Regions from separate parts of the Streptomyces sp. NPDC007983 genome, predicted to be linked through region 1. Evidence: riboswitches for the same ligand, from Rfam matches in the RefSeq annotation. Region 1 holds a riboswitch; each other region holds the start of a gene.
What was found. Region 1 has a riboswitch for cobalamin ahead of ACFZCY_RS40480 (cobalamin biosynthesis protein). Riboswitches for the same ligand answer to the same signal wherever they lie in the genome.

Region 1 (2,193 bases):
CGGGTGCGGAGTCCGCCGAGCCGGTCGGTGTCGTCACCGCCGCCGTGCGGTCGGTGGCCCCGCCGCCCGCCGGAAAGGCCCCGGCCACCGCGTCGGCCGCCGATGGCGCTGCCGGCACGGACGCCACGGACGTCACGGACGTCACGGACGCGGTGTCCGCCGCGCGCGCCTCGTCCGAATCCGCCCCCACCCCCGCCGCCGCGGGGACCCGTTCCTCCAGCTGACAGGGAGCACACGCAATGCACATCGACTGGGCGGCCCTCGGCCAGGTCTTCGGCGTCAGCCTCGCGGTGACGGTCGGCGTCGTAGGGGTCTTCACCCTGGGCATCATCGGCACCTCCCGTACGGCGCAGCCGCAGCCCCAGGCCACCGCGGGCGGCGCGTCCCCGGTTGCGCGCACCGGCGCGTACGCCTGTTTCGCGCTGTGCGCCGCGGTGGTGGCGTACGGCATCTATCTGATCGTGGCCTGAGGCCACGGAACGGCCGCGGGGCGGTGGGTGCCGATCGGCGCCCACCGCCCCGCGGCCGTTCCCACGGGCTGTGGGCCTCGGCACACTACGGCATCGCAGGTCACATGCCAGTTGACGGCCATTCGCGCCCCATGGTGGACTTCCCGAGCCAAACGGCGGCAGGAGAGGAAGCCGGTGAGAATCCGGCGCGGTCCCGCCACTGTCACCGGGGAGCGCTCTTCCCTCACCGCAAGGGGTCACGGCCGTCCGTACGCGAGGAAGGCTGGAAGACCGGGAGAGCCGCGGATCCGGGAGCCAGGAGACTCTCACCGCCGGTCACGTCGAGCCAGGGCGCGGACCCTGAGTGAGGACATACCGTCATGCCCGGCACTGCCACGCCGTCAGCCCCACCTGTCCATGTGCTCTGCGGCGGTTCCCGCCGCAGAGGCGTGACGGCGGCCTGAGGATGCGCGCGGACCACGCCTCGTACGCGTGCGGCGCCGCTCTCGGCTTCCTCGGCGACCTCGCCACGGGCGATCCTCGCCGCGGCCATCCGGTGGCCGCGTTCGGGCGCGCCGCCGCGGCCGTCGAGCGGCGGCTGTGGCGCGACCACCGCGGTTCCGGGGCCCTGCACACCGCGCTGTGCGCGGGCGGCGCGGCCGCCGGTGCCGCGCTGCTGGCCCGTACCGTACGCACCCTCGCGGGGCCCCGCCGTACGGCCGACGCCGCGCTGACCGCCGCCGCCACCTGGGCCGTGCTGGGCGGCACCTCGCTGGTACGGGAGGCGAGGGCCATCGGTGACGCGCTGGCCGCAGGCGACGTCGGCGCCGCGCGGGAGCGGCTGCCGCATCTGTGCGGACGCGATCCGCAGGCGCTGGACGAACAGCAGATCGCGCGGGCGGTCGTCGAGTCGGTGGCCGAGAACACCTCGGACGCGGTGGTGGGCGCGCTGGTGTGGGGGGCCGTGGCCGGGGTGCCGGGGCTCGTCGGCTTCCGGGCCGTCAACACCCTGGACGCCATGGTGGGCCACACGTCGGCCCGCTACCGCCGGTTCGGCTGGGCGGCGGCCCGGCTGGACGATGCCGCGGGCTGGCCCGGCGCCCGTCTCACAGCCGTCCTGGCCACCCTCGCCGGGCCCGACCCGCGCGGCGCGCGGCGCGCCTGGCGCCACGACGGCGGACGCCACCCGAGCCCCAACGCGGGCCCGGTGGAGGCGTCGTTCGCGGGCGCGCTGGGGGTGCGGCTGGGCGGCACGCTGGCGTACGGGGGCCGGGTCGAGCACCGCCCGGTGCTGAATCCGGGCGGCCGTCCCGTGACGGTGGCCGACATTCCGCGGGCGGTCCGCCTCTCACGGCGGGTCTCGGCGCTCGCCCTGCTCGCCACTGTCGCGGGCCGTTGCGCAACAGGCAGGAAAGGGGTGACCCGATGACCTCGGGGGGCGGACTGCTCATCGCGGGGACGACCTCGGACGCCGGTAAGAGCGTCGTCACGGCGGGCATCTGCCGCTGGCTGGCGCGCGAAGGGCTCCGGGTCGCGCCGTTCAAGGCGCAGAACATGTCGCTCAACTCCTTCGTCACCCGGGACGGCGCCGAGATCGGGCGGGCCCAGGCCATGCAGGCCGCCGCCGCGCGCGTCGAACCGAGCGCCCTGATGAACCCGGTCCTGCTGAAGCCGGGCAGCGACCGCAGCAGCCAGGTGGTGCTGCTCGGCAAGCCGGTGGGCGAGATGAGCGCGCGTGGGTATT
Region 2 (2,193 bases), on a different contig from region 1:
GTCGTCGGTGACCTCCAGGATCTCGGTGCACAGGTTGGAGGAGTGGACGACCCGGCCCGGCTCGGCGGTCTGGTTGGCGGTGCGGTTGGCGGCGTCCTTGAACGTCATCCAGCCGTTGCCGGTCTGCGCGAGGGTGCGCATCATCCGGGCGTACAGCTGGCGCGCCGGGACCTGCTTGACCGCCCGCCCCTCGGCCTCGGCCTTGCGGTACGCGGCGTCGAACTCCTCGCCCCACAGGTCCACCAGCTCGGGCGCGTCCACCGGCGAGAGCAGCGACCAGTCGGCGTCCGCCTCGACCCGGCGCATGAACTCGTCCGGGATCCAGTGCGCGATGTTGAGGTTGTGCGTGCGGCGGGCCTCTTCGCCCGTGTTGTCCCGCAGCTCCAGGAACTCCTCGATGTCCGCGTGCCAGGTCTCCAGGTAGACGCAGGCCGCGCCCTTGCGCCGGCCGCCCTGGTTGACGGCCGCCACCGAGGCGTCCAGCGTGCGCAGGAACGGCACGATGCCGTTGGAGTGCCCGTTGGTGCCGCGGATCAGCGAACCGCGGGCGCGGATGCGGGAGTACGACAGGCCGATGCCGCCCGCGTGCTTCGACAGGCGCGCCACCTGGTGGTAGCGGTTGTAGATCGAGTCCAGCTCGTCCAGCGGCGAGTCCAGCAGATAGCAGGACGACATCTGCGGGTGCCGGGTGCCGGAGTTGAACAGCGTGGGGGAGCTGGGCAGGTACGACAGCGTGCTGGTCATCCGGTACAGCTCGGCGACGTCCGCCAGCGCCCGGTCCGACAGGTCCTCGGCGAGCCCGCAGGCCACCCGCAGCAGGAAGTGCTGCGGGGTCTCGATCACCTGACGGGTGATCGGGTGGCGCAGCAGATAGCGGCTGTGCAGGGTGCGCAGCCCGAAGTAGCCGAAGCGGTCGTCGGCGCCGTCGGCCAGCGCCTGGTCGACCAGCGCGTCCAGCCGGGCGGCGTGGGCGGTCACGAACTCGGCGGTGGAGTCGGCGATCAGGCCCTCGCGGTGGCCCACGGCGACGGAGGCGGAGAAGGAGTCCGCGCCCTGCCCGGCCGCCTCCTCGGCGATCGCGCGGGTCAGCAGCCGCGCGGCGAGCCTGGAGTACTCCGGCTCCTCGCCGATGAGTCCGGCCGCCGCCTCGGTCGCCAGGGAGCGCAACTCCGCCTCGTCCGAACCGGGATGGCGGCCGCGCAGGGCGGCGGCCGCGACCTTGCCGGGGTCGGTGGCGGGCAGGTCGGCGGTGAGCGCGGTCAGGGTCCGCAGCAGGGCGGTCCCGGGCGCGTCGGCCGCTGCCGATGTATCCGCTGCCTCTGAAACCGGATCGGCGGGCGCGATGGTCACTGAAGTGTTCTCCCTCGCTCGGCTGGGGGCCTTCGAGGGCGGAGCGCGATGGCCGCTCACGGGCATGCCGATTCCGCTCCACGGCACTCCACGCAGCGTCCATCGACCCAACCCGCGGGGCCCGGACGTATGCAGACGGCCATCGGCAGGTCATCGGACTCACGGGTACGCAAAAGCGCACACGTACACCGTTGCGGGACAGTTCCGGATTCGCGCCGGATTCCCCTGCGGCGACAGCGAGCACGAGCATACATCTTGTGTCGTGCTGCGCACGCGCCCCCAGATGTTGTGTCGTCAGCTGGGTGGATTCGCATATATGTGCTGGTTGCGTCGGACCTTGGCCGCGTCGGAATCCCAGGGAAAACTAGCTCGCCGGGCCGCTCGCCCGCCATTCGTCCAGGGCACGGGCGAGGCGGCCGCGGTAGTCGGCGTAGCCGTCCTCGTAGGCGCCGCGAAGCTCGCTCCGGGGTTCGACGGTACGGGACGCGGCGCGCCGGCGGGACGCGTCCCCGGGGTCGCCGAGCGACCGCCGGGCGACTGCGACCGCGCCCCGCGCGCCGACCTCCGGCTCGTCGGGAATGGCCACCGGGTGGCCGATGACGTTCGCGAAGATCTCGGTCCAGGCGGCGGAACGCGCGCCTCCGCCGCACAGCGCGAGCCGCCCCGAGAGCCCGGCCGCCTCCAGGCAGTGCCGGGCGGCGTAGGCGATGGATTCGCACACGGCCCGTACGGTGTCGGCGCGAGTGGAGGCGAGGGTGAGGCCGTCCAACCGCCCCTGGGCGGCGGGCTCCACGAACGGGGCGCGCTCCCCGGCGCCGGACAGGAAGGGCAGCGCGGTCACGC
Region 3 (2,193 bases), on a different contig from region 1:
TAGTGGTGCGCGAGATACGCCAGCGCTCGTCCGTTGGCCTTGCCGCCGGCCTTGAACTCGTCCTGCGGGATGAGCACGGTGGTGATGAAACTCGTGGTGATCAGGAAGGCGCTCATGATCACGGCAGCGGTGGTGAGCAGCTTCCTGGTGTCCCGGATCCGCCCGGTGGGCCGCTCCTCGGTGTCGCCCGGGTCGCCCTGGACATGAGGCATGACGGCCACGCCGGTCTCGAAGCCGGACAGGCCCAGTGCGAGTTTGGGGAACACCACCAGCGCCAGACCGACCATGACCAGCGGGTTGCTGTGCTGTTCGGTCAGCGCCCGGGACCAGTCGGTGACCACATGGGACGCGGTGGCCACGTGCCACAGCCCGACGATCACCACCACCACGTTCAGCGCGAGGTAGCCGCCCACGAGCACCACCGCCACCCCGATGGCCTCCATGAAGCCCTTGAGGAAGACGGCGCCGAGCAGGGCGACCAGCCCCAGCGTGATGGCCACCTCGTGACCCCGCAGAGCGCTGGTGAAGTGCGGGTTCTCCACCAGGTGGGTGGAGGCGTCGGCGGCCGAGAGGGTGATGGTGATCAGGAAGTCGGTGGCCGCGAACCCCAGCAGCGTCAGAACGAACAGCTTGCCCTGCCAGAACGACAGCAGCCGCTCCAGCATCGCGATCGACCCCTCGCCATGCGGGCTCTCCTTGGCCACCCGCCGGTACACCGGCAGCGCCCCGGCCAGGGTCACCGCCACCAGCACGATGGTGGCGACGGGAGACAGCAGCCCGGCCGCGAGAGCGGCGATACCGGGCTGGTAACCGAGCGTGGAGAAGTAGTCCACACCGGTCAGGCACATCACCCGCCACCACCGCTGCCCCTTGTGTCCCTCGGGGACCTGGGCGTGGGGTCCGGGCTGCTGCTTGGCCATATCGGACAGGCCCTCCAGCAGCCAGCTCCGGAGCCGACCTTCCTTGCGGGCCTCCTCCGGGCGGGGCTCCACGTCGGTGGAGGTGGCCATCACGTACTCCCGATCACATAGCGTTACAGAGCGCCGTCCAGGAACAAACGACCGAATCAGGGTAAGCGGGACCCGCGCAGAGCGTCACGGCGGCATGCCGGGCCCCGGAGACGATCAGGTCAGGTGGCCGGTCTTGGCCATGCCCGTGTCACGCGGTATCGTCGCTCCGATATCGACGACGGCAAGACGGAAGCCGGTGGGAATCCGGCACGGTCGCGCCACTGTGTGCCATCGCCTCACGGGAGGTGATGGTGAGTCAGACCCGTAGCAGTCGTCTTGTGCACCACCGAGATGGGACGCGAACTCCCAGAGGAGGCCCTGCCATGGCGCAGCCAGTCGCTCAGCCGACACCCACCACCCCCGCTCTGCCCGCCCCGCTGCCGCTCAAGGCGATAGCTCCCTGGGCGGTCTTCTTCGGCATTTTGATGCTGGTCCTGCTGTACTTCGTCGGCGCGGAGCAGGGCGCCACCGCTGTCGTCTCCGGCGAGAGCGTTCACGAGTGGGTGCATGACGCCCGCCACCTGCTTGGTTTCCCCTGCCACTGAGCGAGGGACGCCGCGCACTCATGAACTCCGCAACGGTAAGGAATCTGCTCGTCCGGGGCATGGTCGCGGGCCTGGGCGCCGGCCTGCTCGCGCTGATCGCCGCGTACTTCCTCGGTGAGCCCAACGTCGACAGCGCGATCAGCTTCGAGGAGGCCCACGCGCACGAGCACGAGGTCGAGCTCGTCTCCCGTACCCTGCAGTCCACCGCGGGCCTGGCCACCGGTGTCCTGATCTACGGGGTCGCCTTCGGCGGCATCGCCGCTCTCGCCTACTGCTTCGCCCTCGGCCGCGTCGGCCGTTTCAGCCCCCGGGCCACCGCGTTGCTGCTGTCCGGCTGCGCGCTGCTCGCGGTCTACGTCGTGCCGTTCCTGAAGTACCCGGCCAACCCGCCCGCCGTCGGCAACGCCGACACCATCGGCAAACGAACGACGCTGTACTTCCTGATGATGCTGCTCAGCGTCCTCCTCGCGATCGCCGCCACCATCCTGGGCAAGCGGCTCGCCCCGAAGTTCGGCACCTGGTACGCCACCGTCGCCGCGGTGGCCGCCTTCGCCGTCGCGATCGGGCTGGCGTACGCCTTCCTGCCGGTGATCAACGAGGTGCCGGGGGGCTTTCCCGCCACCGTGCTGTGGCGGTTC
Region 4 (2,193 bases), on a different contig from region 1:
CCGACCCCGGCCCACGGGGAGTCCGGATCGGTCACCAGCCCCGCGTCGGCCACCTCCCGCGAGGCGGCCGCCGCGCCGTCCGCGGTGAACCCCGGGAGCACCACGCCGCGCCAGGGTGTCACACGCAGTTCGCCCGACCCGCCCCGGGAGGCGAGCCCGGCGAGTAGCCGCCACCGCGCCGCGCCGACCCGGCCCAGGGGTACGAGGACGGACACGGCGTGGCGCCCGTCCGGCCCGGACACGACGCCCGGTGCGGGCGGCGCGCCGGGCGCGTCAACCGGCCCGCTCTGTCCGGTACGTACGGCTTCGACGCCCTCGTCCGCGAGCCGCGCCGCCAGGCCGTCGGCGGTCACGGCGTGTCGCGTGGGCAGTTCGCGCGCCCGCCACGCCCGTGTGCCGCTCGCCCGGGCCCTGGTCAGGAACTCCACGGCGGCCAGCGCGGCGGCGCACGGCGCGTCCCGCCCTCGCACCTCAAGACCGACCCCCGACATACCGGAGCCCACCCGCAGCACCGCCCCGCCGTCCGGCGTTGCGATCAATGTCACATCCGCGCCCAATGCGGCCACATCGCCCCGGCCGTCGTCCATCGCGAACAGGAAACGACCCGACAAGCCGGACAACTCATCCCACGCCCCGGCGCACAGCGCGGCGTCCAACTCCCTGGCCCACGCGGTGACTTCGCCGTGTCCGGCGCCGTCGAGGCCGCTCAGCGGGGACGCCACGATGTTGCGCACCCGGTCGTACCGGTCGGAGGGAAGCAGTCCGGCGTCCCGCAACGCGGCCGCCAGATCGCCGCCGCACGCCGCGTCCAGGCCGCGGAGCTGGAGATTGCCCCGCGAGGTGAGGTCCAGACGGCCGTCGCCCAGCTCCTCGCTCGCCCGCGCCAGCGCCAGCGCCTGACCTGCCGTCAGCAGGCCGCCGGGTATCCGGACGCGCGCCAGGGAGCCGTCGTCCGCCGGGTGCAGCCGCAGCGCGCCGGGGCAGGCGTCATCGCGTCCGCGCGCCCGCCGCGAGGGCGCTTCGACGGGCGCTTCGTTCGCAGGTGGGACGGTTGCCGGGGGGAGGGACATGGCGGCGAGCATACCGACGTCCGGTCGGCCCTCACCGTCCCGTGCCAGGTCAGCAACGCCTACTATGCTCTGCGGCGGGCCGTCTGGCCCGCTGGACGCATTAGACGGCGTCAAGACGCACAAGACGGCGTCTGGGGGAGGAAACCGGTGCGAATCCGGTGCGGTCCCGCCACTGTGAACACGGCAGCCTGCCGTGCGAGCCAGGAACTCCCGCCGTCTTCCAACCCGCCCGGGGCGCGGACCCCGAGGAAGGCGCTGAGCCATGATCCTGCTGCTGTCGACGTCCGACACCGACCTGCTCAGTGCCCGCGCGGCCACGGGCCCGGTGCCGTACCGCCTCGCCAACCCGGCGCGGCTCCCGCTCGACGATCTGCCCGGCCTCCTCGACGGCGTCGAACTCGTCGTCGTGCGGCTGCTCGGTGGCATCCGCGCCTGGGAGGACGGCCTCGAGACCCTGCTCGCGGGCGACCTCCCCGTCGTCGTGCTCACCGGTGAACAGGCGCCCGACGCCCAGCTCATGGAGGCGTCCACGGTCCCGGTGGGAATCGCCGCCGAGGCCCATGCCTACCTCGCGCACGGCGGCCCCGCCAACCTGGACCAGCTGGCGCGCTTCCTGTCCGACACCGTGCTGCTCACCGGCCACGGCTTCGAACCGCCCGCCACCGCCCCCACCTGGGGGCCGCTGGAGCGGACCGCGCGCGAGGGCGTCACCGGCCCGACGATCGCCGTGCTCTACTACCGGGCCCACCACATGAGCGGCAACACCGCCTTCGTGGAGGCGCTGTGCCAGGCCGTCGAGGACGCCGGAGGACGGCCGCTGCCGCTGTTCGTCGCCTCCCTCCGGGCCCCCGAACCCGAGCTGATCGAGGCGCTCGGCGCGGCCGACGCCGTCGTCACCACCGTGCTCGCCGCGGGCGGCACCCGCCCCGCCGAGGCGTCGGCGGGCGGCGACGACGAGGCGTGGGACGCGGGCGCGCTCGCCGCGCTCGACGTCCCCGTGCTGCAGGCGCTGTGCCTGACCTCGCCGCGCAGCGCGTGGGAGGAGAACGACGAGGGCCTGTCGCCGCTGGACGCCGCGACCCAGGTCGCCGTGCCGGAGTTCGACGGGCGGCTGATCACCGTG

Region 2: it holds a riboswitch for cobalamin, as region 1 does, so the genes downstream of both, ACFZCY_RS09390 (ribonucleoside-diphosphate reductase subunit alpha) here and ACFZCY_RS40480 (cobalamin biosynthesis protein) in region 1, are expected to answer to the same signal.
Region 3: it holds a riboswitch for cobalamin, as region 1 does, so the genes downstream of both, ACFZCY_RS36520 (CbtB-domain containing protein) here and ACFZCY_RS40480 (cobalamin biosynthesis protein) in region 1, are expected to answer to the same signal.
Region 4: it holds a riboswitch for cobalamin, as region 1 does, so the genes downstream of both, cobN (cobaltochelatase subunit CobN) here and ACFZCY_RS40480 (cobalamin biosynthesis protein) in region 1, are expected to answer to the same signal.

The regions. Positions count from the first base shown of each region.
Region 1 covers NZ_JBIBJI010000025.1:66,408-68,600, forward strand. The annotation lists gene ACFZCY_RS40470 (inorganic phosphate transporter) at 1-224, shown strand, start outside; gene ACFZCY_RS40475 (hypothetical protein) at 240-470, shown strand; cobalamin riboswitch at 634-775, shown strand; gene ACFZCY_RS40480 (cobalamin biosynthesis protein) at 916-1,878, shown strand; gene ACFZCY_RS40485 (cobyric acid synthase) at 1,875-2,193, shown strand, end outside.
Region 2 covers NZ_JBIBJI010000003.1:94,732-96,924, reverse strand. The annotation lists gene ACFZCY_RS09390 (ribonucleoside-diphosphate reductase subunit alpha) at 1-1,350, opposite strand, end outside; cobalamin riboswitch at 1,477-1,617, opposite strand; gene ACFZCY_RS09385 (FGGY family carbohydrate kinase) at 1,715-2,193, opposite strand, start outside.
Region 3 covers NZ_JBIBJI010000018.1:36,886-39,078, reverse strand. The annotation lists gene ACFZCY_RS36525 (APC family permease) at 1-1,010, opposite strand, end outside; cobalamin riboswitch at 1,156-1,297, shown strand; gene ACFZCY_RS36520 (CbtB-domain containing protein) at 1,334-1,555, shown strand; gene ACFZCY_RS36515 (CbtA family protein) at 1,576-2,193, shown strand, end outside.
Region 4 covers NZ_JBIBJI010000004.1:406,288-408,480, reverse strand. The annotation lists gene cobG (precorrin-3B synthase) at 1-1,070, opposite strand, end outside; cobalamin riboswitch at 1,161-1,301, shown strand; gene cobN (cobaltochelatase subunit CobN) at 1,333-2,193, shown strand, end outside.